2 linked regions of the Psychrobacter arcticus 273-4 genome follow. Each later gene encodes a partner of the first gene's protein in a complex. Links are inferred from orthologs where the notes say so. Each region holds a gene or a part of one and is shown in the gene's direction. Other genes may lie near its edges.

Region 1 (15,398 bases):
TTTAATTTAACGTTTTTAATTTAACGTTTTTAATTTAATGTTTTTAGTATATTAGAAAGCAGGTCTACGCTTTGGTACAGCATCTAAAAACTCATTGCGTGCTTGGTTATCATGTACATACTCACCTAGCATAGCCGTACTACGCGTAGTGGAGTGCTGCTTATTAACACCGCGCATCATCATACACATATGGGCCGCATCCATTACCACAGCTACACCGCGACAGCCAGTCACATCCATAATAGTTTGTGCCACTTGCTCACTCAAATTCTCTTGAATTTGCAAACGACGAGCGAACATATCGACGATACGAGCAAATTTAGACAGTCCTAATACTTGACCGTTTGGTAAGTAACCAATGTGCGCAACACCATGAAAAGGCAACATATGATGCTCACATAATGAATAAAATTCAATATTTTGTACTAAAACCAACTCGCGATTGGTCGATGGAAATACAGCGCCATTGACCACTTCATCTAAGCTTTGATGATATCCTTTGGTCAAATGCGCAAACGCTTTGGCGGCACGTGTTGGGGTGTCTTCAAGTCCTGGACGATGCAAGTCCTCACCCGTTGAGGCGATGAGCTGACGATAGGATTCGATGCTTTCTTGATAATCTGATGCTATTGTTGCGGTATTGCTCATAAGTTTGGCAGCCATCCAAAATGTGGGTGTAGCTTAACGCTAAATCCTTGGTTACAAACAACGGTTGTAAAGGATTTTTATAAAAATTGTGCAAGCTGGAAGGGCTGTGATTATACTTGAAATCTACTTAACTTCATACTGCTGTGGCTAGTAGTTAACCGTTTTATCAATATTAGATGGTATTATTAAGCGGGATCAGGCATTAATACAGTGTAAGCAAATACGGTTTACGACTGTTTACTTAAATCAATTCGTGTATAATAAGTCATCTTTCAATTTGTACTTTCACTCGCTATTTGTTAGCCAACTATTAAAAATAATCTATCATTTAAATCACCTAAATTGACTTAAAAGGAAATATTATGCTACTACAAGGACAGCGTTTTGTCGTCACCGGCATCGCCAGCAAGCTTTCTATCGCCTGGGCAATTGCTGAAGCACTACATCGCGAAGGTGCGTCGTTAATCCTGACTTATCCTAATGACAAAATCAAAAAACGTGTGGATATGGCAGCAGAAGCGTTTGAGGCTGACTTAGTCCTTGAGTGTGACGTGGCATCAGATGAGTCTATTGCTGCTTGTTTTGAGCAAGTAACTGCGCATTGGGGCGATGGCATTAATGGTGTGGTACATGCGATTGGATTTGCACCAATGGATCAGCTTGATGGTGATTTTGTCAATGCGACAACCCGTGAGGGCAGTCATATTGCGCATGATATCTCAAGCTATAGCTTTGTGGCATTGGCAAAAGCCTCGCGCGAGTTATTAGCCATGCGTCACGGCTCGATGCTGACGTTGACTTATGAGGGTAGTATTTCAGTATTGCCAAATTATAATGTTATGGGTATGGCAAAGGCGAGTCTTGAAGCCAGTGTTCGCTATCTTGCAACCTCTATGGGCGGTGAGGGCATTCGTGTCAATGCGATTTCGGCAGGTCCTATTCGTACACTTGCAGCAAGTGGTATCAAGTCATTCCGTAAAATGCTCGATATCAGTGAAAAGATTGCGCCACTTCAGCGCAATATCACTCAAGCTGAAGTTGGTAATGCCGCGCTATTTTTATTATCGCCATGGGCATCAGGCATCACCGGTGAGATTATGTTCGTTGACGCCGGTTTTAATACCGTTGCCATCAGCGAGCAGCTAATGATGCTTGATGAGACGAAATAGTTAAAAGGTGATTCTCAATCATTCATATTGAGAAATAAGGAAGGCAGCCAATCGGCTGTCTTTTTTGGTTATACTATGGGCTTTTTGCTGATGAGCCATTAGGCGGCGAATATGATAACCAGATTGCCAAGATGGATATTTTGGGGCGGAGCAGTACTGGCATTTAGTGCAGGCTGCGTTAATACGGCAGCCTTGATGGGATTTACCAATTTATCGGTCTCTCATGTCACGGGTAACGTCAGCCTATTTGCAGCAGCGATTGCGTATTTGGATGCTCGCAGTATTTTGTATATCGGCGCGCTGTTATTGTCTTTTTTGGCAGGGGCAATTTTGAGTGGCTTTGTCATCGGTCAGACGTCATTGAAGCTTGGTCGGCGTTATGGCAGTGCGCTTTATATGGAAGCGGCATTGTTATTGCTGAGCTATTGGTTATACCAGCAGCATGATTATTTAGGACAGCTTGCCGCCGCTATGGCATGCGGCTTACAAAACGCGATGGTTGCGACATATAGCGGGGCAGTTATTCGTACCACGCATTTAACAGGGCTAACTTCAGATATGGGCGCTGCCATCGGTAATTGGCTCGCTGGTCGGCGCATCAGTAAACCGACATTAGGGTTTCAGGCAATTATTTGGTACTGCTTTTGCGCTGGTAGTGCCGTAGGCGCTTTTTTATATGCCAGAGTGGGCTATGGCGCTTTGTTTTTGCCCATTACTATTGTTTTGAGCGCAGCGTTCGTATACAACTATGTGTCAGACAATCTACCAGAAAAAAGACAGCCAAGAAAAAAACGCCCATCAGTTTGATGAGCGCTTTTCATTTTTAAATCTTATGTTTAAAAGTGCTATCTAACAATCAGACGCTATTGTTTTTATTCAATCAAATCGACATAGATTACTTATCGTCTTCTTTATGGTCTTCGTGTTCATGCAACCCTTGCATCATATCTAACGCAGAATCGTCGGTGCGCTGCTGATCTTTTTTGGCCAATCCATCTTGGTTGATATCTTTTGGTGCCATTTTAGTCGTTGAGTCAGTTTTATTGTCATCTGCCATGAGGGGCTCCTATTTGTTTTTATTAACGTGTTATTCACCAACTAAGTATGTGATACAGCTTATGAGTTGTACAGGTAAAATATGAGCATATTTAGTGATGGTATGTAACTTTGTATCATCCCGACTCATGGTTCTTTAAAATAGATCTTAGATTTAAAAGTATATTTATATAGCCAATTAGTTTTAGATAAATGAGACGAAGACCATACTTTTGATAGGGTTATTCATAATGTCTATATTGATAATATTTCTGTTATGATGGCACCGTATTTTGGTAGCCACAATTATAAAGCTGTCATTAACTGCTGAAATACGTATTTATATTTATAATTTTTAACACTGTCTTTGGGCACAATAAGGGCATTTATATGTCAGAGAAAAAACTAGATAGCCATCTTCCTAACGATGGCAACGAGTATTTATTTACGGATACCTTTCCGAAAGGTACAGGTAAAGGATTGATGGTTGTCGCCATGGCGGCGGTTATCAGTCTGTTTATATATAATGTATTGCCGTACGATATTAGTGCCAATAAAGGCCTCGCCATGTTGTTCTTTATCGGCGTGTTATGGTTAACCGAAGCGATACATGTGACGATTACAGCGATATTGGTGGTTGTCATAGGAGCGCTGATCGGTTTACCGGATTTCGATGCTAAAATCGGCTTACAAAGCTTTGCCAACCCAATAATTTATTTATTCTTTGGTGGTTTTGCGCTAGCGGCAGCGCTGCATATGCAGCAATTAGACAGAAAGATTGCGCTCAAGATTCTATCAATGTCAGGTGGCAATCTTAGAAATGCGGTATTCTTAATATTTGGGGTAACCGCATTTTTATCGATGTGGATATCGAACACGGCTACTGCAGCGATGATGCTACCACTGGCGCTTGGTATTCTAACGCAGGTTGACCGCGAAAAAGACCGTGGTACTTTTGTATTCGTTCTATTAGGTATTGCTTATTCTGCCAGCCTTGGTGGTTTGGGTACGATTGTTGGTTCGCCACCCAATGCTATTGCTGCCAAAGCGCTTGATATCGCGTTTGTCGATTGGATGAAGTTTGGTATTCCAATGATGTTAGTGCTGTTGCCATTACTGCTCGGTGCAATGTATTGGTTCCTTAAGCCTAACCTTAATCGTCAAGTAACGCTTAACGAAGATGAGCCTATTGCATGGAATAAGCCACGTGTGCTAACGATTATTGTCTTTATCGTAACAGCGCTGAGCTGGATACTCTCGAAACAAATTGGTGAAGCACTTAATATTGATGATGTTGATTCTATTGTGGCGCTGTTAGCGGCATCAGCGGTGGTCAGCTTAGGTTTGGTGTCATGGAAGCAAGTTTCTGATAACACCGACTGGGGCGTACTCATGTTGTTCGGTGGTGGTATTGCGCTATCAACGGTTTTAAAAGTTTCAGGAGCATCTTTGGTTCTTGGTCAAGCAGTTGCTAATGGACTGTCCTCTGCACCGCTTATCGTAGTGGTACTTGCAGTCTCGGCATTCATTATATTCTTGACAGAATTTGCTTCTAATACTGCTTCTGCAGCCTTGTTAGTCCCTGTATTTGCTGCCATTGCTGAGCAAATGGGTCTGCCACCTGCAATATTAGTAATGATTATCGGTATCGGTGCTTCTTGTGCGTTTATGCTACCGGTTGCCACTCCACCAAACGCTATTGTCTTTGGTACAGGTCTTATTAAGCAGACAGAGATGATACGTGTTGGTCTTATACTTAATGTTATTGCTACATTTGTACTAGGTTTGTGGGCATATTTTTTCTTGCTATAACTTATTAGTCAAGAGAGTTATAACCGAAAAAACCCAATGTTTAAGTGACTCTTGAACATTGGGTTTTTCATTTAAGAGTAACAATAGTGTCTGTATGCTTGCTATCATTAGTCTACTAGCGACTCAAAGCAGATTGAAATGACTATTAGCTGACTAGGTTTATCTAAGAGGTATAGTCGGTGAAAAGTAATATCGATACAACAGGTATTGCTGGTGTAAATTTTTTGCAGCCTCTGTCTGCGTAGGCACAGCAAGCAAGAAAAATTTGCACCAGCAATACGGTAGCGACTTTAAAGTATTTCAACTATAGATATAGACGATATATATAACGTAAACGATTTATCAGTAGTAACGCCAGTCTAGACCATATACGAGTCACTTGAATCGCCGCTCAATTATCCCCATAATCTAACCACTTCCAAACAATAAATAGCCTAAGTAAATATGCCTGATATTCTAAGAGATAATCAAGAAAGCAACCAACATGTACAAGCTGAAAATTTGAACGTTAATGTAAACACTAAACAGCAAGAGAATACAAAACCTCAAAACGCTGTTTCTTTTGAGAGGTTACCTGTGCTTGCAAAAGATGAGTATCATCTCAGTCGCCTTGAGCGTGAGCTGGCACGTGCGAAATCGTCTAAAAAGCCGGCTGCTAATCAAAATACCAATACAGATGACAAACACGACGCTAAAAATAGCAATGATTTGGATAAAAAACGCGCTCAATATGAACAGTTAAAAACCCGCTCACAACAAGCGGTGCAAGCGCGTATAGATAGTATGCCAAACAAATTGGCAGAGAAACTGAATCTAGATTTACCCGTTAGTCAACGTGCTGATGATTTAATCCAGGCCATTATAGATAATCAAGTGATTATTGTCGCTGGCGAGACAGGCTCAGGTAAAACGACCCAACTGCCTAAATTAGCAATGCTAGCAGGGCGTGGTATACGTGGGCAGATAGGACATACACAGCCACGAAGATTGGCAGCTCGAAGTGTCGCTAACCGAATTGCGGAAGAGTTGGGTGAGCAATTGGGGAATACTGTCAGCTTTAAGATTCGCTTTAATGAGCAGGGCACGGCACAATCAGTCGTTAAGCTCATGACTGATGGTATCTTGTTGGCTGAATTGGGTCATGATCGTTTTTTGAGTAAATACGATACTATTATTATCGATGAAGCACATGAGCGTAGCTTAAACATCGACTTTATTATGGGTTATCTTAAAAAATTGCTGCCCAAGCGCCCTGATTTAAAAGTTATTATTACTTCTGCAACGCTTGATACCAAACGCTTTAGTGAATACTTTAGCCGCTATGACAATAAGCTGAAGCGTAACATACCGGCGCCTATCTTCAATGTTGAAGGACGAAGCTTCCCTGTCGAAGTGCGTTATCGTCCCTTGACAGATGAGCCGGTAACCAGCTCGGATGATGACAGCTATGACGATTTTGAAGAGAACCTGCCGCGTGCGGTCGTTGCTGCTGTAGAGGAATGCTTTAGCGATGCACAAAATAAAGGTCATGCTGACCAAGCAGATATTTTGATATTTGCGGCGACTGAAGCTGAGATACGTGAGCTACAAGAGGTGCTTGAGCGTCATGGACCTAAGCATACCGAAGTACTGCCATTGTTTGCACGTCAGACTTATGAAGAACAGCAGCGTATCTTTCAGCCTTCAGGTCGCGGTCGGCGCATTGTTATTGCCACCAACGTCGCCGAAACGGCATTGACCGTACCCGGTATTCGTTATGTGATTGATTTGGGTTTTGCGCGTATTTCACGCTATTCGTATCGCTCACGTGTACAGCGCCTGCCGATTGAGGCAATATCGCAAGCAGCCGCTAATCAGCGTAAAGGTCGTTGTGGTCGTGTTGCGCCGGGCGTTTGTATTCGCTTATATAGTGATGAAGATTTTACTGGTCGTCTAGAATTTACAGAACCTGAGATTTTACGCACCAATTTAGCCTCAGTTATTTTGCAGATGGCAAATCTGCGCCTAGGTAGCGTTGATGACTTTGAATTTATTGAGCCGCCTGATAGTCGTTTAGTTACCGATGGGCATAAACTGCTAAATGAGCTTGGCGCGATTGTCGAAAAAGATGAGCAAGCGGTTAGCAATGTAAGCAATAAGTCAAAACGACAAGGTCTCGATCATTTAAAATTGACTCGTATCGGGCAACAGATGGCACGTATGCCAATCGATCCAAGGCTGGCGCGTATGCTAGTCGCTGGCTCCGACTTTGACTGTATCCGTGAAATGCTGATTGTGGTTGCCGCGCTTGCGGTGCAAGACCCACGCGAGCGTCCGGCGAATAAGCGCACTCAAGCCGATCAAAAGCATGCAGAATTCCGCCAAGATGACTCCGACTTCTTATTTTATTTAAGTTTATGGAAAGCGCTGTTTGAAAAAGACGAGGACGGTAATAAGTTGTCTGGCAATCAGCGAAAACAGTTTACTAAGAAAAACTATCTTAGCTTTCCGCGGGTACGTGAGTGGCAGCAGACCCATCGCCAGCTGGTGCAAATGGTTACCGAGCTTAAACTGAATGATGATGCTATTAATCCCAAATCTAATACTGAAAATGCTGAATTAGCCAATAGTGATCCAACGGGCGTCGATGATGAAGCGTTAAAAGCGGTTAAATATGCCAATTTGCATAGAGCTTTATTGACAGGCTTATTGTCCATTATCGCCCATAAAACTGAAAATCGTGGCGAATATTTAGCAGCTCGTCAGCAAAAAGCCAAAATATTCCCAGCCAGTACGGTATTTAAGCAAATACCGCCGTGGGTCATGGCGTTTGAGATGGTCGAAACCTCACAAGTATTTATGCGCACTGTTGCCAAGATTGAGCCAGAATGGATTATCTCGGCTGCCGGTAACTTATTAAAATATCACTACTTCGAGCCGCATTGGTCGAAAAAAACCGGTCGCGTCAAAGCTTATGCTCAGATTAGTCTATTCGGTCTTATTATTATCAGTAAGCAGCTGACCAACTATGAGCAAGTCAATTTAAGTGAGTCGCGCGAGATATTTATTCGAGATGGTCTGGTTACTGGAAATTTAGGTAGACAAGCACCATTCTTACAGCACAATATGGATAAAATTGCTGACATTGAACGCATTGAGGATAAATTACGCCGCCGTGATTTATTGGTCGATGAAGAATCCTTGTATCAGTTTTATGATAAAAAAATTCCTGAGCATATTGCAAGCCGTAAAACGTTTGAAGACTGGCGTGTTGAGGTTGAAAGAACCGATACTCAATACCTGTTCTTTACCGATGAGGACGTGCTTAATAGCCAAGCACCGACTACAGGCGATTTTCCAGAAATATGGAAGCTTGGCGATTTAAAACTGCCATTACGCTATATCTTTGATCCAGCAAGCGATGACGATGGGGTGACCATCCGTGTGCCGCTTGTCGCGCTACCGCAGCTTGACGCGATTGAGCTATTATGGGGCGTACCGGGCTGGCGTTTTGAGCTGGTCCTGCAATTATTGAAATCATTACCAAAAGACATTCGTCGTCAGATTGTACCTATTCCTGATACTGCCGATAGTTTGTTTGATGAGTTGCAGCCTGCGGGTGGACAGGGATTATTAAAACAGCTTTGCCAAGCACTTAACCGCCGTGGCATTATGTCGGTCACCCCAGAGCATTTTAATCCGTCTAGTATTGATCGTTATTTGCAGCCGCAAATCTGCGTGGTTGATGATAAGAACCGTATCATTGAAAAAGGTCGCGATCTACAAACATTGCAGATTCGCCATGCCTCTCAGACTCGCCAAGCGGTGAATGAGCAGCAAGGCGCGCATACAGAATTTCCTGAACACTTCGCCTTTAGTAAAAACCATCATAGCGCAGGCGTGGTCATGAAACAGTTCGCCGCTTTGGTCACTGACGAGGCAGGTGAAGCAGTATCTATCCATCAATATACCGATGTCAACGCAGCATTGCAGGCGCACCGTATTGGGGTCTTAACCTTAATCAAAAGCAAACTTGGGTCAAAGAAAAAACAGCTGACTAGTCAAGTCGATAACATATTCAAACTGGCATTTGCGCCCCTTGGTGATATGGAAAAGCTGAAAACCATCATCATTGATGCGACTCTAGATGCAGCGCTTGAAGAGCATTATGTATTGTTTGATCATACGGCAGACATACCTGAAAGTGCGGATGATATTGCGGTTGGGCTCAGCGAGGAGTTGCCATTTACTCCTGAAGAATACAGCCAAACGCTCGATGTGGTGCTAAGTAACTTCTTGCTGATCGGTCAAACGATCATAAAAACGCTCAAAAACGTCTATACCCGCTGGCAGCGTATCCGCCAAAGCCTGCTGATGCTTGATCGAGAGATATTTGGTGAGTCTATCGAAGATATTGAGGATCAGTTAGGAGATTTACATTTGGCTGATTTTGTTTATCGCATGGATTACAGCCACTGGCAACAGTATCCACGCTATCTGGAGGCGCTAGAGATTCGTATCGACCGCCTTGAGCACAATATCGAAGCTGACCTAGATGGTGTCTATGCACTCGATTTGCATATGGAGCGACTGGCAGGACGTGCTAATGATAAAGCCATCAGCGATTACCGCTGGATGGTCGAGGAGTATCGCATTCAACTGTTTGCTCAGCCGATGAAAACCCGTATGGCGGTATCACCCAAGCGTCTTAGTAAGATATGGGATAAAATGAGCTAGCAAAGGTAAGCACTTCAATAACCGTTCGCAAACTTTTATGGTCATGCTTTTAGTTACCATTTGCTAAAAGCATGACACTATTGCCTGTATTATCAAAAAGATTATTCAACCGCTTATATGGATATCTTAGACATTATCATGACACTGGCTGCTAAGCTCATACCTTACAAGCCTTTCCAGAAGTAATACTTATCGAAGAAGTCGCCGTGACGCATTGGCTTTTTGTCGATGCTTTTATCAATAATGGACTTCTCTGTATTTATGAGTACTGATCATCAAGCGTTGGTATGCCCAGCGTGTGCTACTAGCTATGGATATTTGTTCAGCGGCGCTGATGGCGGGCGGCGGTATCGCAGCCACACTAAGTCCAGTTAGCGCTTGTAAGGTCTCAGCACACAGCTCTGAATAACCAGCAGGCGCATTTAAGCCAGTACCGATAGCCGTACCGCCCATATTAATCTCGTGAAAGAGTGCACGAGTTGACTCAATACGCGCCATCTCTTTTTTGACCATTGTTGCGAAAGCATTAAACTTTTGACCTGCTGTCATCGGTACCGTATCTTGTAGATGGGTGCGACCCGTTTTTAATTGGTCGGCAAATTCGATGCTCTTATTGACTAGGCTTTGATGCAGCATTGCCATCTTATCTAACAGACGTGTACAGTAGTCGTCTAATGCGACATTTAACGCTGTTGGATTGGTGTCATTGGTCGACTGTGAAAGGTTGACATGGTTATTTGGATGCACATGCTGATATCGCCCTTTTTCATAGCCCAATATCTCTAAAGCACGATTGGCAATGACAGCGGCTTTTTTAACAGTAGCAAAGGCACGGATAAAGGTAGAGAACTGATGTAAGCGTACACCGCTGACGGTGAAATTTTCAGAGGCACGTAAGGTTTAGATGCCGTAGTAAGCGTCAGACGGAACATCGCGATGACCGAGTAAGTCATATTCTTGGCGAGTAGTGGTTGTCATTCAATAAAGGCCCTGATAAAAACGTCCATCACCTGTGATATTTATAAAAACCCTGTTATCACTATTGCGATGTCGCATCAAATGAGCATTATAGACAACATTTCAGCATAAGCGCCTTATATTGTGATTAATATGGCTGTTTATTTAAAATAAAGACCAATACTGAGCTCAAAATGACAGCACTTACTACTATAAAAGTTAAAGTCATTGGTTCGGACAAAATCACTACGCCCAGTAATGCTGCAAGCACAGGTACACAAAGCTGTATAACGGCCGCCTGCGTATTTTTTAATAAAGGCATTGCCATATACCAGATGCTGTAGCCTATACCAGAGGTAACTGCCCCTGATGCACACGCCAACCATATCCCCTCCATGGTGATACTGTCTAAATGAATGAGTTGCACATCCATAATGTTTTGATATATAAAACCAGTGAATAATAATATCGGTATCGCTACCAGACTTCTGATGAAATTAAAGCCTGTGGCTCGCAGCGGTGAGAGACAGATTTTGCCACGTATGCTATAGATACCCCATGCTACACCGCTGATTGCCATTAGCATGGCAGCGAGTAATGAAGGCATCGCCGCCGACGGTAGCATCAAATAGACAAACCCTGCGATAGCGACAACAAAGGCAATCCATTGCAAATGACTCAATGTCTCCTTTTTATAAATACCCCAACCAATCATGGTGAGCTGAACCGCTGAAAATAAAATCAGCGCCCCAGTGCCAGTCTCAAGCTCGACATAAGCAACTGAGAAGCACAGCGCATAAATCACTAAGCTTATGCTGCTCAGCCAACTACCTTTTTCGCTTAATAGTCTGTTATCAAAGGGTTGACCAATCTTTGATGCTCGATGTCGTAAGTAGTACGCCTGAGATGCCATGATAATACCCAAGCAAACAGCCGCGCTTGATAGGCGGATGATAGTAAATCTCCAAGCATCTATGTCACCCTCTGCTAAAGCCATCCTACAAAATAGAGAGTTTGCTGCAAATGCTATGAACGCAATCAGAGTATAAAGCGTGACTTTCAAAAATAATTCCTACAATCAGTAAGTGAGATTTTTCATAAAATAGAACAGCTTTAAATACCGTGGTAACCCGGTAATCCCCCCAACCCATTCAACATTTCCACCATTGACACTCCAAAATAGGGAATAAGTTTGATATTTCTTAATAGAGATTTAGACCATCAAAATGCAGACCAATTATTTATACAAATAACGTGAGTAAGCAAGGCGGATTATAGCGCCGCTGCCGCAAAATGAAGCCAATCTTTACTTATTCTTGGCAAGAAGCCAGTTATTTGTAACAAAGTATTAGAAATATAATAATATTCAGGCATAATAAAGGCACTTATTTTAAGTTTACAGTCATTCACCCAAAATCAGATGACTGTTGTTTTACTTCACCTTATGCTTATTTCAAGCCCTATAGTAGTAGACAAGGAAGCGCATCATGACGACTTGTATCACAGGCACAGGCCTGTATATCCCTCCTTTTAGCATCAGTAATGAAGAACTAGTAGAGTCCTTTAACCAGTATGTTGAAAATTATAATGCAAAGCACGCGGCTGACATTGAAGCAGGAACCGTTACTGAACTTCAGCCTTCATCAGCGGCTTTTATCGAAAAAGTATCTGGTATTCAATCACGCTATGTGATGGAAAAAGACGGCATCTTAAACCCTGAAATCATGGCACCTGTTATCGCTTATCGTAACTTGGGCGAAGAGCTGTCTATCATGGCAGAAATGGGTGTGGCTGCGTTAAATGACGCCTTAGCTGATGCTGGACTTGAGGCCAATGACTTAGATGGTATCATCCTTGCTTGCTCAAACTTTCAGCGTACTTATCCAGCCGTCTCTATCGAGATTCAAAATGCGATCGGTATGGTGGGCGGCTTTGCCTATGATATGAATGTGGCTTGTAGTGCAGCGACTTTTGGTCTATCACAAGCACATGGTTCTATCGCATCAGGTCTTGCTAAGCGCGTCGCTGTGGTCAACGTTGAAATTACTTCAGCTCACCTAAACTGGCGTAACCGTGACAGTCACTTTATATTTGGTGATGTTGCAACCGCTTGTATCGTCGAAGAACTCGATACGCCAAAAGGCTACGAGATACTGAATGCTAAGCTATTTACTCAGTTTTCGACCAACATCAAAAATGAATACGGGTTTATGGATCGCTCAGAGTTTTTGGCAGCGCAGACCGATATGTATCCTGATCTTAAAGAGCCAGTAACCGATAAATTATTCTTGCAAAATGGTCGTAAGGTCTTCCGTGAAGTCTGTCCAAAAGTGTCAGAAGTTATCACTGAGCATCTACAAGAGAATAATATCCCAACCTCTGATGTAAAAATGATGTGGCTACATCAAGCCAATGCCAATATGCTAGATTTAATCTTGCGTACGGTCATCGGTAAAGAAGCAGACAAAGCTATTGTGCCAAGTGTCATTGCTGAATTCGCCAATACCAGCTCAGCCAGCCCAATGATTGTCTTCCATCGCTATAAAGATGGCCTTGCCTCAGGTGATTTGGGTGTTATTTGCTCGTTTGGTGCCGGTTACTCTATTGGGTCGGTAATCGTCCGCAAGGTCTAATTTTTAAATCTTAATCTTGATCTCTCATCCTTATCTAAATAGCCAAGAATATTCTTGGCTATTTTTTTTACTCAAATTTTAAGCAAAGCTTATGCTGTATTCAAATTATAGTAGGTGAACAGTAATATCGATACAACAGGTACTACTGGTGCAAATTTTTCTTGCTGGCTGTGCCTACGCAGACAGAGGCTGCAAAAAATTTACACCAGCAATACGGTAGCGACTTTAAAGTATTTCAACTATATTAGAAAAAAGCGTCGATATTGTGGAGCTAGCAGAAAAGTTTATCCATATATTGACAAGATTGCTGAGAGGTTTTAATTTAAGCGCAAAAATTTGCTATAATCACGGTCTTATTTCAATTATTCAATTAAAAGTCCTTTTATGAAAGAATCCTTACGCCTGCGTTTAGACCAGATGGTAGACCGTTATGAAGAGGTCACTGCCTTATTATCAGACCCGAGTGTCATCAATGATAACAATAAATTCCGTGAGCTGTCCGTTGAGCATAGTGACTTGATGGATATCACCACTTTATGGCAGAACTATGTTGGTGCAGAAACGGATCAGGCTGATGCAGAAGCTATGCTAAAAGAAGCTTCAGATCCTGACATGAAAGAGATGATGCAAGAAGAGATTGACAGTGCTCGCGATACTATTGTAGAGATGGAAGAAGCACTTAATGTCATGATGCTGCCAAAAGACCCTAATGATAAAGTACCAGCATTTTTGGAGATTCGTGCAGGGACAGGTGGTGATGAAGCGGCAATTTTCTCTGGTGATTTGTTCCGTATGTATCAAAAGTATGCGCAAGCTCAAGGCTGGACCTTAGAGGTTTTGTCAGCCAATGAAGGTGAACATGGGGGTTACAAAGAAATCATTACCCGTGTGTCTGGTAATAGCGTCTATGGTCGCCTAAAGTTTGAGTCTGGCGTGCATCGTGTGCAGCGTGTCCCAGATACTGAAAGCCAAGGTCGCGTGCATACGTCAGCCTGTACCGTCGCTGTTATGCCTGAAGTTGAGATTGATGACACGGTTAATTTGAACCCAGCCGACATTCGTTTTGATACGTTCCGCTCAAGCGGTGCCGGTGGTCAGCACGTGAATACCACTGACTCAGCCGTACGTTTGACGCACATTCCAACCGGTACCGTGGTAGAGTGTCAACAAGAACGCAGTCAGCATAAAAACCGTGCGCAAGCCATGAAAATGCTGATTTCTAAAATTCAGCAAGTCAAAGTTCAAGCACAGGTAGATGCAGCTGATACGATACGTCGCGACTTGGTTGGTAGCGGTGATCGCTCAGAGCGTATCCGCACCTATAATTTCCCGCAAGGCCGTATGACTGATCATCGTATTAACCTGACCTTATATAAGCTTGATTCGATTATGGAAGGTGACTTGGATGAAATCCTTGATGCGTTGTTACGTGAGCACCAAGCGGACTTGATGGCAAGTGTTGGTGGTGCTTAATAAGAGATTCATAAGCCTATAAAATAAGAGGCGTACACAATGCAACTGATAACTAAACCTTCGCTAGTATGATCGTTTAACAAAATCGCGCTGACTATTGTTGCGATGTTGATGGCGTTTTGGTTATCTGCTGGTAGCGTCACGTCTTCATCAACGACAGCTGCCTTATCTGGGCTTCTTATTTTAAGCCTTTATTTTAAATTTCTAATGTTCGTTTATTCCTTTAATTATCTAATAATTTTGAGAGTGTTATGTCAAAGCCCAACAATCAAAATCAGCAAAATAACCAAGAGCAAATCCCAGAAGACGCCAACGAACTGATTGCTCAGCTTCAAGCCAAGCTGGAGGATATCGTTGCTTCAGGCAAACAACCGTATCCGAATACGTTTAAACGTACGGATTATGCGCAAGACTTGCAGACGGCTTTTGAGGGTATCTCAAAACAAGAAATTGCTGATAATGATGCTAAAGGCGAAAAAACACAGGTGAATGTCGCCGGTCGCGTCATGCTCAACCGTGGTGCATTTATTGTCATCCAAGACATGACAGGTCGTATCCAATTATATGTGGCACGCAAAGAGCTAGATGAAGAGACGTTAGCCGACATCAAATCGCTAGATTTGGGTGATATCGTTGGCGTATCAGGTTACATCGGTCGCTCTGGTAAAGGTGATTTGTACGTACATATCGAAGAGATGCAATTATTGACCAAAGCATTACGCCCAATGCCAAATAAGTTTCATGGTTTAGCAGATGTGGAAGCCCGCTATCGCAACCGTCATCTTGATTTGATGACCAATGAGACGACCCGTGATACTTTTATGGTACGCAGCCAAGTCATCAGCGGTATTCGCAAATTTATGTTGAATGAGCGTTTTATGGAAGTGGAAACGCCTATGATGCATCCCATTCCAGGTGGTGCGGTGGCGCGTCCGTTTGTGACTCATCATAATGC
Region 2 (15,233 bases), 230 kb from region 1 along the record:
CTACTGTTTGCCATGTCTGCTATTTTTTAGTGTGGTCGATAGTGATGTTGATTATGCGAAGCAAGTGGTATTGATAGTCGCTGGTATTGTGGTGACCTTTATTTTGTTTATTGGCTCTGAGCTCTATGCCAAGCATTTTATCAGTGACCCTGCTAATCAAGGAGTTTTTGTACAAGGTATTTTTCGCAGCAATATGGCGATTATTGGACTTGCGACCGTTGCTAACGCTTATGGTACGAGCGGCTTGAGTATTGGCGCGGTATACATGGGCGTGGTCACGATACTGTTCAATATCCTAGCGGTGATTACGCTAAGCCGAGTATCTAAAAGTTCGGAAGATACTTGGCTCAGTCGTAGTACCATGATTATCAAAAAGCTATTCACAAATCCGCTTATCATTGCGCTCGTCGCAGCATTTACCTATAAAGCGTTGCCACTACCACCGCTTGCAGGTGTGATTCATATCACCGGTGGGTTATTGGCAGCAGTTGCTTTACCGCTTGCACTGATTTGTGCAGGTGCCAGTATTAATTTGAAGTCGATGTTGCATCCTTCTGGACTTTCTATGCAGGCAAGCATTGGACGCATTGTTATTGCACCATTGGTCGCTATAGCGGTTGGTTTTGCTTTTGGCTTAACGGGTGTACATATGGGCGTACTGTTTTTGATGGTTGCGTCGCCAACGGCAGCCGCAAGCTATGTGATGGCAAAAGCGATGGGTGGTAATGATATTTTAGCGGCCAATATTTTGGCATTTACCACGGTGGTTGGTATGTTTGGTATGGCGATTGGCGCCGCGATATTGCGCGCTATGGGGTTGATTTAAGAATATTATAAACGAATAAATGGGGTTCTTATAATGCAATGGTGAAATCAACAGACAGTTACTAAGAATTTATCAAACCCTGATCTAATAACCTCCCAATCTTAATAGAAGGGGAGGTTTTTCAATATTATGCAAGCGTTGCTGTTGGTTGTAAATCAAACAAATTAAGCTCAGAGACAAGCTCAAGCGAGCGCATACGTGCTGCTTGGTCATAAACGTTTGCTGTCACAATCAGCTCATCTGGCTGATAGGTAGCAAGAAACGTCGCAAGCTTTGGTTTGACGGTTTCAACAGAGCCGATAAAGGATACCGACAACGCACTATCCACCATCATTTTCTCAGCAGCGTTCCAGATACTATCCATATCATGAGTAGGCTTTGGCATTTGACCTGTTTCACCACGGCGTAAACGCACAAAACTCTGCTGGGCTGAAGTAAAGTGATACTGCGCCGTCGCATCATCATCAGCAAGCAATAAATTTGCCGCTAGCATGACATAAGGCTTATCTAAATAGGCCGATGGTCTAAATTGCTCACGATAAGCTGTAATGGCTTGTCCAAGCATTTGCGGTGCAAAGTGCGAGGCAAACACATATGGCAATCCTAAGTGCGCTGCTAAGGTCGCACCAAAAAGAGACGAACCTAATATCCAAATAGGAATGTTAGATTTTGCACCCGGAAATGCCTGTACTGGGCTATCATCTGTGCCATTCCCCAAAAAGTACATCAACTCTTGCACATCTTGTGGAAAGCGATCGGCATCTTGCATCTGACGACGTAATGCTTGAAAAGTTGCACCATCTGTACCGGGCGCACGACCCAACCCCAAATCTATGCGGTCGCCATATAATGCTTGCAAAGTACCAAACTGCTCTGCGATAACAAGCGGTGCATGATTGGGCAGCATGACGCCGCCTGCGCCAATACGTATACGCTTGGTCTGAGCACCAATATGCGACAGTAGTACCGACGTCGCTGCACTAGCGATACCGGGCATATTATGATGCTCTGCCATCCAGTAACGGTTTAAGCCAGATTTTTCAGCTTGCTGCGCGGTTTCAACCGTTTGGGCAATGCCTTCAGCAATAGTTTTACCCTCAGGAACAGGGGCTAAATCTAAGAAAGATAAGGGAATAGGGTTACTCATAAATCATCCAATAAAGTTATTAATTATTTTCTCTTGATATGCTCATTATTAATATCGATTTCAAGTCGCGTTACTGAGTAGTAATAATTCATAACAAATTAGCGTGAGCTGCTTTTAAGCACTCTAATGGATAAATAAACCGAGGTTGATTGTTGGTATTTCATAAAAAAAGCAGATGACATGGGTCGCCTGTTTTTTCGTTAAAAGTACCCCGTTTTAAAAAGCGCAACGCTTTTAAAACGAGGTAAGGTTAATAAAGCAAAAGCTAGGTATATAAACTGCTCTTATTCACTTAGCAAGCTTATAGGCCATGACATAATCACCAATGGTTGTACCCACTGAACCATGTCCACCAGCAACCAATACTACCATTTGCTCACCTTTAGAGTTCAAGTAAGTCATAGGCGTGGCTTGACCACCTGCTGGAATACGCACATTCCATAGTACATCACCATTTTTCAAATCATAAGCGCGGAAGTTGTTTTCGGTCGCCGCTGATAAGAGTGCGACGCCACCTTTAGTGATGATAGGTCCACCGATACCAGGGACACCTAACTCCAATTTTAATGGAATAGGAGATAAGTCTTGTACGGTACCATTTTTGCGTTGATAAGCAATCTCGCCTGTGGCCAAATCAGCACCTGCTATCGTGCCCCATGGTGGCTGCTGACAAGGTACGCCAAGCGGTGATAAAAACGGTCCCATTTCTACCGCATAATCTGCGCCTTCATTGGCATTCACACCTTGCTCACCTTTATTGGTTTCAACATCACCAAGTGTTTCTTTGGGAATGAGTTTTGAGGTAAAGGCAAGGTAAGTTGGCATACCAAACATCACGCCATTTTCAGGATCGACGGCGATTCCGCCCCAGTTAAAGGTACCAAAGTTACCAGGATAGACTATGCTGCCATTCGTTGATGGTGGTGTATAACGACCATCATAATTAAGCTGGTTAAATTCAATCCGGCACATCATCTGATCAATCAGGCTGGCACCCCACATGTCTTTTTCTTTCAACATTGGTGGCTCAAAACTCAAACCAGAATAAGGCTGAGTGGGTGCGGCGTGTTCACCTGCAATGAGATAGCCTTGCGGTGCATCACGTTCTTTGATTGGTACAATAGGCTCGCCTGTTGCGCGGTTCAAGACATAGACATCACCTTGTTTGGTCGGTACAACCAAAGCAGGTTGGACGCCATCAGCTGTATCTAAGTCAAGCAACGTTGGCTGAGCAGGTGTATCCATATCCCAAAGATCATGATGGACAAACTGCTGTACCCAGCGCGCTTCGCCTGTATTAATATCTAACGCGACAACAGAGGTTGCATATTTTTCTTCAGCAGCGTTTCGGTAGCTGCCCAGCTGATCTGGCGTGCGGTTACCCATAGGGAAGTAAACCAAACCAAGCTCTTCATCAGCACTAGCGATCGCCCATGAATTTGGCGAGCTGGTTTTGTACGTCTGAGTAGGATCATTGACATCAAAAGGCGCGGTGTTGTCAGGGTCGCCTGAATCCCAGTTCCACAATAGCTCACCAGTATTGACATCATAAGCACGGATAACACCAGAAGGTGAATTTACATCATAGTTGTCATTGACGGCCCCTGCCACAACAATCGTATTGCCTACCACTATCGGAGGCGACGTCGAATAGTAGTAGCCCGCCTGTGTAAATGGCATATTGTGCATCAAATCTAATGCGCCATCTTCACCAAAATCTTGACAGCGTTGCCCAGTATTTGGATCGAGTGCATATAGTTTGGCATCAGAAGTTGGGATAAATATCTTAGCATCGCATTGCTTAGATGCATTTTCAAAGGTATTACCAGCAATTTTTTGCACTATCATATCGCTGGTTGCAGCGGGTTGATTGCTGACAGCTGCATTGCTAATGGTACTGCTTGTCTCATTATTAGCCACTGGAGGAGTGCTATCCGTGCCAGACTGACCAGCATAGTAAGACACACCTCGACAGGTTTGGTGTTGGCGTTGTAGGTTTTTTTCTACTTTTGGATCAAACTTCCATAGTGTCTCACCAGAGTCAGCATCTAGTGCCATTACCCAGTTATGAGGCGTACATAAGTACAGCGCATTGCCGATTTTTAACGGCGTTGCCTGATAAGTGGTCTCGCCAACATCGTTAGGGCCTTTAACATCACCCGTTTGAATTTGCCAAGCCAGCTCTAAATCTTTGACATTATCAGTGGTGATTTGAGTCAAAGGAGAGTAGCGTTGGCCATAGTCAGTACGGCCATATGCGCTCCATTCGCCATCTGGTGTTTGTTCGCCAGTTGATAATGAATCGCCAAGATTTGTAGAGGTGTCTTTATCAGAGGCACTTAAATCAAGTTCACCTAACTTGTCCGTGGCGTTGTTTGCTAAGCTCCCAAAAGAAAGGAGTGCACCTACAACCACACTAGCGAGCAACCCCCAATAATAAAGAGGATTCTTTTTAACCGTGTTTGGAGTTATTGCACTATTAGCAGTGCTTGTCGCTACTTGAGCGCGCTGCCCGCGCATCTTATTAGATACCCACGGCAATAACATTAATAGACCAAAGATCAATGGGAAGCCAACACGAGGTGCCAGTGCCCACCAATAAAAGCCGGACTCCCAAAGAGCCCAAGCAATAGTCGCTACTATAAAAATAGCGTAGAGCCCGTAAGCACTCCAATGTTTTTTGAACAATAAAAATGCTGTCGCTAGCATGACAATGCCAGCAAAGAGATAGTATGGACTACCGCCTAAAGAGAGCAGATAAGCGCCACCGATAAGCAAGGGGGCGGCAAAAACTGCCATAATGATCGCTACGAATTTTTCCATGAGCGGTACCACCTGTTTACATAAGAGCAAATGAACATGCAGTGATCGACACCCAGTAATAATTAGATGTGTAGGCGTCCAGCAGTACATGCATTATAAAAAATAAATCAAACGTTGGATAACGTTTCAGACTCTATTCTATCACTTATGCATAATTTCGGTAAAGGTGGGGTAGGTTCAGATTAGCTGTTTGGTAGGGGTGTTTTAGTTGTTGAATTGTTTTTGACACAGCTCCATAAAGGCTCGACCATACTGACGAATTTCTGCGTCATCACGTACTGCCATCCAACTGGTAAAGCGCCCAAAATGGTCGACCGGAATGGCCGTTAGATTCTGATAATGGCTTGGCTCAAATGCCATTTCGGCAATAATGCCAATCCCCAAACCTAAGCCTACATAAGTACTAATCACATCGGCATCAAGAGCAGCCAGTACGATATCTGGCTCAAGACCGGCGTCACTAAAGGTTTTGTCAATGGCGCCGCGCCCCGTAAAGCCGCCGTGATAAGTCACAATTGGATAGCTAGCCAGGGTCGGTAAATCAATAGATTCCAGTCCTGCAAGTTCATGATCGCTTGGTACGATGACGCGATGCGTCCAGTCATAATAGCGGTAGCAGCGTAGATAGTTGTTATGTAGCAAGGACTCGGTGGCAATGCCAATATCGGCCTGCCCACGTATCACCATCTGTGCGATGGTTTCAGGATCTGCCTGTTGTAGGATGAGATTAACCTTAGGAAAGCGCTCTTTAAACTCTTTCACGACTTCTGGTAATACATAACGTGCCTGAGTATGAGTCGTGGCAATCGTCAATGTACCCACATTTGGATTGTTAAAGTCGAGGCTGAGATTTTCAATCGTACGAATTTCAGCAAAGATAGACTCAATATGCGGCATGAGCGCAGTGCCCATTGTCGTAAGTCCAGTTAATCGTTTGCCTTGGCGCACAAATACTTCAGTTTTGAGCTGATTCTCAAGCGCAGCAATATGCTTTGATAGACTTGATTGGCTGGTGTGCAGTACTGTGGCTGCCTGACTTAAGTTATAGCCGTTGATGACTGTATGCCACACTGTCTCTAACTGCTTAAGCTGAATTTGCAGATGCCGCTGATTGACCACTACGTCGATTGCCATAAGTTAATCCCATCATATAAAGAGTCAGTCGTCTTTATAAAAGTTAAAACGCCCAAAAAACATAACAAGGCTGTAGTGTAAAACAAAGCTATTATTCTTGTATATAATAAATAGGTATCTATTTATACATATATAGAATATAGATAAATCGTTCAGATAATAAGTCAAATAAAAATCTAATATGAATAAACCAAAAAAAGTAGAGGGTGGTTTATAGTTGAGAAAGGTTAAGATACATGAGATTACGAAGTTGGGATATGGGGTACAGTACCTATCTCCAATCAGGTGGTTATTGCAAAAATATCTAGTCAATTTGGGCGTTCTCAAGTACCATAATTTAATTTTGCAGCAAATGTCATTTTCTTTGTACAGAGCTAGGCGATTTTTTGTCCCTTTTTATCCTGATAGTCTCGATGGCATACTGCCAGTAGATAAGGTTTTTGGATAAAAGGTAGCGCACTGTCGTATTTTTTGTCTAAATTTTTGGTGAGTTGTTATGTCTGCTGTCCAACCTATTCCGCCCAATCCTCCCATTGCCAAGAAGTCATTTGGCGAATCTTTGCAGGCTTATCTTGATCGGCGTTCGATTATCATGCTGTTTCTAGGCTTTGTCGCCGGCATTCCTATTTTACTGATTTTCTCTAGCTTATCGTTATGGCTACGTGAGGCAGGGATTGATCGTAGCGTAGTGACGATGTTTAGCTGGGCTGCGCTTGGTTATGCCTTTAAGTTTATTTGGGCACCACTGATTGATGCGGTGCCATTGCCGATATTAACCAAGCTCTTAGGTCGGAGGCGTAGCTGGATATTGGTTTCACAGGTGATGATTATTGCGGCCATTTGTATTATGGCGAGTGTCAACCCAGCGAATGAAGGTAGCTTAGTTCTGATGGCAGTGGGTGCAGTACTGCTTGGCTTTTCATCAGCGACGCAAGATATCGTTATTGATGCGTATCGTATTGAGTTGGCACCGCCAAGTCTACAGGCGGTATTGTCTGCCATGTATGTGACCGGTTACCGCATCGGGATGATCGTCGCTGGTGCTGGGGCGTTATATTTAGCCGATTATTTTGGTTCTACCGAGAGCTTTTATAGCTATGAGGCTTGGCGCAATACTTACTGGATTATGGCAGCGGTCATGGGTATTGGGGTTATTACAACCTTAGTGATTCATGAGCCGATTAGACAACAAGTGGTCGTTGAGCGTAAAACGTCAGAATATACGCGTCTGGTATTGGTATTTGCTATATCAGTCATAGGTTTTGTATTGGTATTTGCTAATGCGGGCTTGGTCTTACCTGAGACAGAAAGTGTGTTCGCAGGCTTCTTAATCGAAGTGGTGCGTATGGTATCGAGCTTGGCAGCGGCTTTAGCTATCGGTTACGGCTTAGTAAAAGCCAACCTTGTAGAGCAAGAGTTTGCTAAGACCACATGGATTGAGCCTATTGCTGATTTTTTCCGCCGTTACGGTAAAAAGGCGTTATTATTATTAGCGCTGATTGGTCTTTACCGCATCTCCGATATTGTGGCAGGGGTTATCTCTAACGTCTTCTATCAAGACATGGCATTTACTAAAATTGACATTGCTAACGCCGTTAAACTGGTGGGCGTTGTTATGGCGATTGCCGGTGGCTTTTTAGGTGGCCTATTAGCACAAAAAATGCGTATCATGCGCGCAATGATGGTTGGAGCAGTCCTTGCTTGCGTGACCAACTTATTATTTATTCTGCTGACATACCATCCTGGGAGCTTGCCGTATATGTATTTGGCAGTAATCCTTGATAACCTTGCTGCTGGTCTTGCCAGTGCCGTATTTATTGCCTTTTTATCTGCCTTAACATCTATTCGCTTTACGGCCGTACAGTATTCGATATTTTCATCACTGATGACATTACTACCAAAAGTGGTGGGCGGTTACTCAGGCACTATCGTTGACAGCACCAGTTATCAGTTTTTCTTTATGTTCACCTTTTTGATTGGCATTCCTATTTTAGCGCTGATTTATTATGTTGATAAATATATCGTCATTGGTGACAACGATGATATTTACGATGATGGCAGTAATAGTGGCAGTAATAAAGGTGTCGAATTAACCAAAGCAAATTCTAATTTGGCCAACACTAATAAGCCACCGCGTGCGTCAGAATAGGGCGCAGGTTCTAAAAATAAAACAGATATAATTATTAAGAGTCAGTTATGACAGCGCAAAAAGCAGCAGACGTAACAGTATGGCAAATCAAACAGCAAGCGGAAAAAGCGGCTACAGATGCCGCTATTCCGCAGTTTTGGATAACTGATTGGCTGTTATATGTCATTGATAAACCCGCGCTATTTTTAATAACTGATGATAACTATCAGCTAAGTGATAGTGAGACTGAGCGATTTAATGCTGGTATGACTAAGATGCAGCAAGGTACACCATTGGCTTATTTAACGGGCACACAGGCGTTTTGGTCGCTTGATTTTACCGTTAATGAACATACCTTGATTCCCAGACCCGATACTGAAGTTTTGGTTGAAACAGTGTTAGATTGGATAAAAAGTCAACCATTTAGTACAACGCCAACGTTAAAGTCAATGCGATTGCTAGATTTGGGAACCGGTTCTGGTTGTATTGCCATTAGCCTGGCTCACGAGTTAAAGCTGGCTGATACGTTAAAACAAGTAAGCTGGCAAGTCGTTGCTGTTGATTTCTCGCTAGAGGCGCTAAAAATTGCGCAGCATAATGCTGTCAGTAATGCTGTTGAAGTGACGTTTGTCCATAGTAGCTGGTATGACGAATTGCCTACTCAAGATGAGCAGTTATTTGATGTGATTGTCTCTAACCCGCCTTACATTGATGAAGCGGATGAGCATTTAGCAGGTTTGTTAGCAGAGCCTATCAGTGCTTTGAGTGCCCCAAATCATGGCTTGGCTGATATTGAACATATTGTCTATTATGCACCACAATATCTAAAAGTAGGCGGGCTGCTAGCGATTGAGCATGGTTATGATCAAGGGCAGGCTGTGCGCCAATTATTTGCGGACAATCACTTCGATAATATACGAACGATTAAAGATTTTGGCGGAAACGATAGAATGACGCTTGGGCAGTTTAATAAACATTCGCTTTAATCTTAAGTAATGGTTATAAATATGAATGAGCTTGTAGAAACAGAGATGTTATTAGATGATGAGCTGCTGCGTTATGCAAGGCAGATATTGCTCGATGGCTGGGATATCGATGCGCAGCTACGTTTAAAATCATCACGTATCGTCATAATAGGCGCAGGGGGGCTTGGCTGTCCGGCTTCTGAAACCTTAGTGCGAGCAGGATTGGGGTACGTTCATCTGATTGATGACGATGAAATTGAAGCCAGTAACTTACAACGGCAAACACTATTTTTACCTGATGATATCGGTAAGCCTAAAGCGCTGACAGCGGCGCAAATGTTGATGCGTATCAATCCTTTGATAACGGCTCGCGGTACGGTGTCGCGTTTGAGCGAAGACAATGCTTATGAGTTACTTGATATGGCAACTGGCAAGCCTGACTTACTCTTAGACTGTACCGATAATTTTGCTACTCGTGATATTATCAATCGTATCAGTGTGCGTTATCAGATTCCATTATTATCGGCATCTGCTATTGCGATGCAAGGGCAATTGGCACTGTTTGAACCACAGCTAAGTACCGGCTGCTATCATTGTGTGTTTGGTTCAGTGGTACTTGATGCGGCGGCTGACGAGCGTACTTGTGCCAATTCGGGGGTGCTTGCCAGTACTACCGCTATTATGGGTAATCTACAAGCCAATGCCGCTCTGCAATATTTAGGTTTAACCAAAAATCCACTGAAGAATAAGCTGTTAATATGGGATGGTCGTCAGATGCAGCAGCGGCTGATGGGCTACCGAAAAGATACAGAGTGTCCTGTCTGCAATAGCCTTTCTTAATTTTATCGGTTGTCTTTTGAGCGTTATCATTACCCATCCTCACATATTCTTTATATAAGCACAGTTGTCTTTATGAAAATACATCGTCCGCATTTATTAAAGCATACCTTTAATGTCGTTAATCGTGTTCGTCAAACGGTGAGTATCGCTGGCCTGTCAGCGCTTAGAGTGGCAAAAGGCGAAAAACCTGATGCCATGCTACTAAAAGAAACATTTGAGCAATTGGGCACCACTTATATCAAAATAGGGCAGTTTATTGCCAGTACGCCGTCATTATTTCCCCGTGATTACGTGCAAGCGTTCCAGAGCTGTTTGGATCAAACCACACCGCTATCTTATGCTTATATTGAGCAAGTATTAAAAGAAGAGTTTGCGGTTAATGGTCTTACACTTGAAGAGACGTTTGCGTATATTGACTCACAGCCACTAGCGTCAGCCTCTATTGCCCAAGTCCATGCGGCGCGTTTGCATAATGGTGATGAAGTTGTGTTAAAAGTGCAGAAGCCTGATGTTGAGACCATCATGCAGACGGATTTAGGTGTATTGCATGGCGTGACTAAGTTGGTTGAGCTGTTGATGCCTTCGATGAGATTTGCCAGTATTGCGCCAATTATCGATGAGATTCGTCTGCGTATGCTTGCAGAGACAGACTTTATCGCTGAGGCGCAAAATATTCGCGATTTCCAGCAGTTTTTGGCGGTATCAGGCAATACACGCGTAGTAGCACCTAAGGTATATGAAGCGCACACTACCAAGCGTGTGTTGACCATGAGTCGCTTATACGGTGTCTCTATGGTAGATGAGTCTCTGATGCGTCAGTATTGTACTGATCCTGCGCAAGTAATGGCAGATACACTAAATACGTGGTTTGCAAGCCTTATGCTGTGTAATAGCTTCCATGCAGATTTGCATGCGGGTAATTTAATGCTATTAACCGATGGACGTATCGGATTTTTAGATTTTGGTATTGTCGGCAAATTAAAGGCTGAAAGCTGGCACGCTTGCATGGGCATGATGCAAGCGATGCAGGACAATGATTATTATGCGATGGCACGCCATATGATAGATATGGAGATGACCCATAGCAGCAATCAGGTTGATGTGGTGGCATTGGGTAATGATTTACAGCGTATGATGAAAACCATCATGGCAGAGGACAAAGCCTTTACCAGTGGTGTGCCTTTTAATACTAAAGAGCAGGCTGATGAGCTGAATACAATGATGTTAGAGATTGTTGAGGTCGGCAAGCGTCATGGTATTCATTTCCCGCGTGACTTTGCCTTATTAACCAAGCAGATGCTCTATTTTGACCGCTTTATGCGTACGCTTGCGCCTGATATGGATATGTTTAGTGATCAGCGCGTGCAGATGCTAGGAAAAGCTGAGATAAATGATCAAGAAAATCATCCAATACTCAATGTCCTATAGAATTAAATATAGTCGATTCCAAATAAAGTAGATACATCATGTTTTGACGCGGCACTGGTATAAATTTTTCTGGCGTGCTGTGCCTGCGCAGACAGAGGCTGCAAAAAATTCATTCCAGTCCCGCTGTATCGTTTTTATACTGGGCTTACTATACCAGACATAATGCTTTTTTAATCACTCGTTTATAATTACTTTTGACTGTTCTAACAAAAAGGATTTGTGTGCTTTTTGCCACAAAATGGCTCTGTCATGATGACTGCTCTCAAAAGCCGTGCTGCTATTATTATCACCAATGAAACGGCGATTGCGTTGATTGGTATGTATTGTCTGGCAGTGGTAATAGGGTTTGGGCGCTTCTTATTTACAGCCACTTTACCTGATATTATGCTGCAATTGTCGCTATCAACGACCATTGCAGGTTGGCTTGCTTCAATCAACTATATCGGCTATTTTATTGGCGCGCTTATCGCGATGTTTGTGCCGCAGCGTTTAACATGGCACATGCTAATCTTATGGACGATAGTCAGTGTCATTACTACCATGCTGTTGGTCGTGCCAAATATGTCATTAAATTTATGGTATGTTATTCGGCTGTTATCAGGTATCGCAAGTGGTGTGGCAATGATTTTAAGCTCATCTTTGGTGATTCAAAGCCTTAGTCATGAGCGCCGTTCGGTGCTATCGGCAGTACATTATGCGGGTATCGGTGTCGGTATCAGTGCCTCGGCCATACTGACGTGGTGGTTACTGACGCTTGGCTATCATTTCGATGTGATTTGGCTAGTCGCTGGAATGATTGGTTTGCCCGTTTTATGGCTGCTGTATGCCATACGCCCGTCTGCTATTAGTGCTTTGTCTGGCCCAACATCAGTAAGCTCAAAAACAGCGCAAAGCAATCAACACTCTTCACTATATCAAACCTATATTAATTTTAAGCACTCTTTATACGAGGCGCTGGCAGGTCATAGTAAGCCTATTGCCTTACTGTTGACCAGTTATGTGCTGGCAGGATTTGGTTATATCACGTCTGCGACTTTTTTGCCGGTGATGGTAGCTCAGCGCTTGACCACTCAAAATTCTGCTGGACTGTCTATTTGGTTGGTGGTAGGTATTTTTGCCATGCTCTCAAACCCGATTTGGGGCGCCCTTGCCAAGCGTATTGGTGAGGTTAAAACCTTAATGGGCTTGACATTATTGCAAGCGTTTGGCATGTATTTGCCTATAGGGATTGATGGCGCTATTGGCTTATATGGTAACGCCATGATTTTAGGATTGACCTTTGTCGGTATGGTCTCTATGACGCTGACACTTATTAAAAACATCAATCCCATTTATTCAAACCTACTCATGGGCCTGGCAACGTTGGCGTATGCGCTAGGGCAGTTCATAGGACCATTGGTGACGGTGGCGCTGGCTGGTAAAAATGATAATTTTAATGCAGGGTTATTGGCGGCGGCTATAGGACTGCTGATAGGACTGGTTTTGGTGTTCTTTTTCTGGCGTCAAACCACGCGGCTGCAACAAACAATCATTTAAGCGGATTACGTCACCATAATTACACCATACTTCGGCTAAATACTTCTCGCAGCTCAAAGCTGGTATGGACTTGTGCCACGCCTTCGATACGATTTAACCTATGTAATAAAAACTCCTCATAGTGTGCCATGTCACGTACGCGTACTTTAATTAAATAATCCTCCGTGCGACCAGTGACGATACTGCAGCTGATGACTTCATCAAAGCTTTTAACCTTCCGCTCAAACTGCTCAAAACGGTCAGCCGTGTGACGGTCCATACTGATAGCAATAAACACTGCCAAGGGATAGCCAAGTTTTTGGACATCGGTTTGGGTATGATAACCGGTGATAATACCCCTATCTTCTAAACGTTTAACACGGCGCGCGCAAGGGGTTGCCGACAGATTAACACGCTCAGCAAGCTCAGTAATACTCATACGAGCATCGGTCTGCAATAAGCGTAATAGTCGTTTATCAGTGTCATCAATATCTGCAGCTAATAGATAATTAGAATGAGTATGTTGCATAACGAGTGCTTTTATTAGTGAATTAAACCAATTATAGTGATTAATCTGGATTATTTCACTAATAATATGCAAATATACTTGTTATAAAGCCGATATTCACCTTGTAAACTTTGTTATTATAATGGCATAAGTTAGTATTATCTCGTATGATAAAGCAGGATTTTGGTATTGATTGCCTCACTATAAATATAAACCTAATGCCATCTAAGGATTGATTATGTCTGACCAAGCAACACGCCCTGTAGTGACTCCAGCTGCAAAGAGCACACCAAAAAAAGCCGCTTTCGATTTCCGTAAATATCGTCCTTTTGCGTTTGCGCCTTTGTTGCCAGATCGCACATGGCCGAGCAAAACGCTTGAGAAATCACCGATATGGGCAAGTGTGGATCTGCGTGATGGCAATCAGGCATTGATTGATCCGATGACTATCGAGCAAAAAATGCGTTTTTTTGAAACCTTAGTAGACGTGGGTTTTAAAGAGATTGAAATAGGTTTTCCCTCAGCGGCGCAAGTAGAGTTTGATTTTGCTCGTAAATTGATTGAAGAAAATCATGTGCCTGATGACGTGACTTTGCAAGTGTTAGTGCAGGCACGTGAACATTTGATTGCTCGTACTTTTGAGTCATTAAAAGGCGCAACGCGTGCCATTGTTCACATTTATAACTCAACGTGCCGCATCCAACGCGAAAAAGTATATGGCAAAGATAAAGATGAAATCAAAGAGATTGCTATTACTGGTGCTAAATTATTGGTGAAATATGCGGCAAAATATCCAGAAACAGAATGGATATTCCAGTATTCACCAGAGAGCTTTAGTCAAACTGAGACTGAATATGCAGTAGAAGTCTGTGATGCCGTTTGTGATGTTTGGCAGCCTGAAAATGGTCAAGAGGTAATATTAAACTTACCTGCGACTGTTGAAGCGTCAATGCCCAATGTATTCGCTGACCAAGTCGAGTATTTTTGTCGCAACCTTGCCAAGCGTGAGCATGTGACTATTAGCTTGCATACGCATAATGACCGTGGCTGCGCGGTTGCCGCTGCTGAGCTTGGTGTACTTGCTGGCGCAGATCGTATCGAGGGTACCTTACTTGGTAACGGCGAACGTACTGGCAATATGGATATTATGGTCATGGCGATGAACTTGTTTAGCCAAGGTATCGATCCAGAGCTTGATTTTAGTAACATGAGCGAGATTGTGCAAGTCGTTAGCGAATGTAATAACTTACCCTTACATCCACGTCATCCTTATGTGGGTGAGCTGGTGTTTACTGCCTTTAGTGGCTCACATCAAGACGCGATCAAAAAGTGCCTTGACTATAATGAGAAACATGTCGAGCAGACTGAAAACATCTGGGATGTAGCCTATTTGCCAATTGATCCGGCGCATATCGGTCGCAGTTATCAAGATGTGGTACGTATCAATAGTCAATCTGGCAAAGGTGGGGTTGCTTATATCTTGCAGCGCAATTATGGCTTTAACTTACCACGTTGGATGCAAATTGACTTTAGTGGTGTGGTACAAAAACAAGCTGAAACAGCGGCTCGTGAATTGCAAAATGATGAAATTTTACAAACCTTTGAAGATACCTATCTACAGCAAGGCAGTTTTGAGCTTTTAGATTATACGGTCAATAATAAAAGTGGCGAGGTCTACTTTGATGGTCAAGTGCAGATGAATGGCGACACCATTACTATTGAGGGTAAAGGTAATGGTCCATTATCTTCCTTTATCGATGGATTAGCGCAGCACACGGGCAAAGCAATACATGTCATCAACTACGCTGAGCACGTGATCAATCCGCAGCACAATAGTGGAAATGGTATCGACGATGATAATAATAGCGATAATAAAACCAATGCCAATGCGGCGGCTTATATCCAGCTAAATGTAGATG

The links.
Region 2: the proteins of prfA (region 1) and prmC are in contact, whole or in part, in a crystal structure (PDB 2B3T), measured with the Escherichia coli proteins. The link is inferred for Psychrobacter arcticus 273-4 from one-to-one orthologs.

What each region holds. Positions count from the first base shown.
Region 1 is NC_007204.1:1,236,272-1,251,669, forward strand. The notes cover bases 12,442-15,398. They hold prfA (peptide chain release factor 1), read left to right. Parts: upstream 12,442-13,354; coding sequence 13,355-14,443; downstream 14,444-15,398. Other genes in these bases: PSYC_RS05490 (beta-ketoacyl-ACP synthase III), read left to right, coding at 12,442-12,970; lysS (lysine--tRNA ligase), read left to right, coding at 14,695-15,398. Outside these bases: GTP cyclohydrolase I FolE, read right to left, coding at 52-648; PSYC_RS05460 (enoyl-ACP reductase FabI), read left to right, coding at 1,011-1,817; PSYC_RS05465 (YoaK family protein), read left to right, coding at 1,929-2,624; PSYC_RS11665 (hypothetical protein), read right to left, coding at 2,713-2,874; PSYC_RS05470 (SLC13 family permease), read left to right, coding at 3,243-4,664; ATP-dependent RNA helicase HrpA, read left to right, coding at 5,109-9,380; PSYC_RS11930 (lyase family protein), read right to left, coding at 9,618-10,127; PSYC_RS05485 (DMT family transporter), read right to left, coding at 10,486-11,250; more of PSYC_RS05490, read left to right, coding at 11,825-12,441. UniProt on the Escherichia coli protein: Peptide chain release factor 1 directs the termination of translation in response to the peptide chain termination codons UAG and UAA.
Region 2 is NC_007204.1:1,472,717-1,487,949, reverse strand. What follows is about bases 7,294-10,085. They hold prmC (peptide chain release factor N(5)-glutamine methyltransferase), read left to right. Parts: upstream 7,294-8,126; coding sequence 8,127-9,044; downstream 9,045-10,085. Other genes in these bases: PSYC_RS06400 (ABC1 kinase family protein), read left to right, coding at 9,936-10,085; PSYC_RS06405 (HesA/MoeB/ThiF family protein), read left to right, coding at 9,066-9,863; PSYC_RS06415 (AmpG family muropeptide MFS transporter), read left to right, coding at 7,294-8,079. Outside these bases: PSYC_RS06435 (AEC family transporter), read left to right, coding at 1-826; PSYC_RS06430 (LLM class flavin-dependent oxidoreductase), read right to left, coding at 954-1,973; PSYC_RS06425 (membrane-bound PQQ-dependent dehydrogenase, glucose/quinate/shikimate family), read right to left, coding at 2,262-4,796; PSYC_RS06420 (LysR substrate-binding domain-containing protein), read right to left, coding at 5,001-5,930; more of PSYC_RS06415, read left to right, coding at 6,427-7,293; more of PSYC_RS06400, read left to right, coding at 10,086-11,291; PSYC_RS06395 (YbfB/YjiJ family MFS transporter), read left to right, coding at 11,541-12,827; PSYC_RS06390 (Lrp/AsnC family transcriptional regulator), read right to left, coding at 12,847-13,335; leuA (2-isopropylmalate synthase), read left to right, coding at 13,553-15,233. UniProt on the Escherichia coli protein: Methylates the class 1 translation termination release factors RF1/PrfA and RF2/PrfB on the glutamine residue of the universally conserved GGQ motif, i.e. on 'Gln-235' in RF1 and on 'Gln-252' in RF2.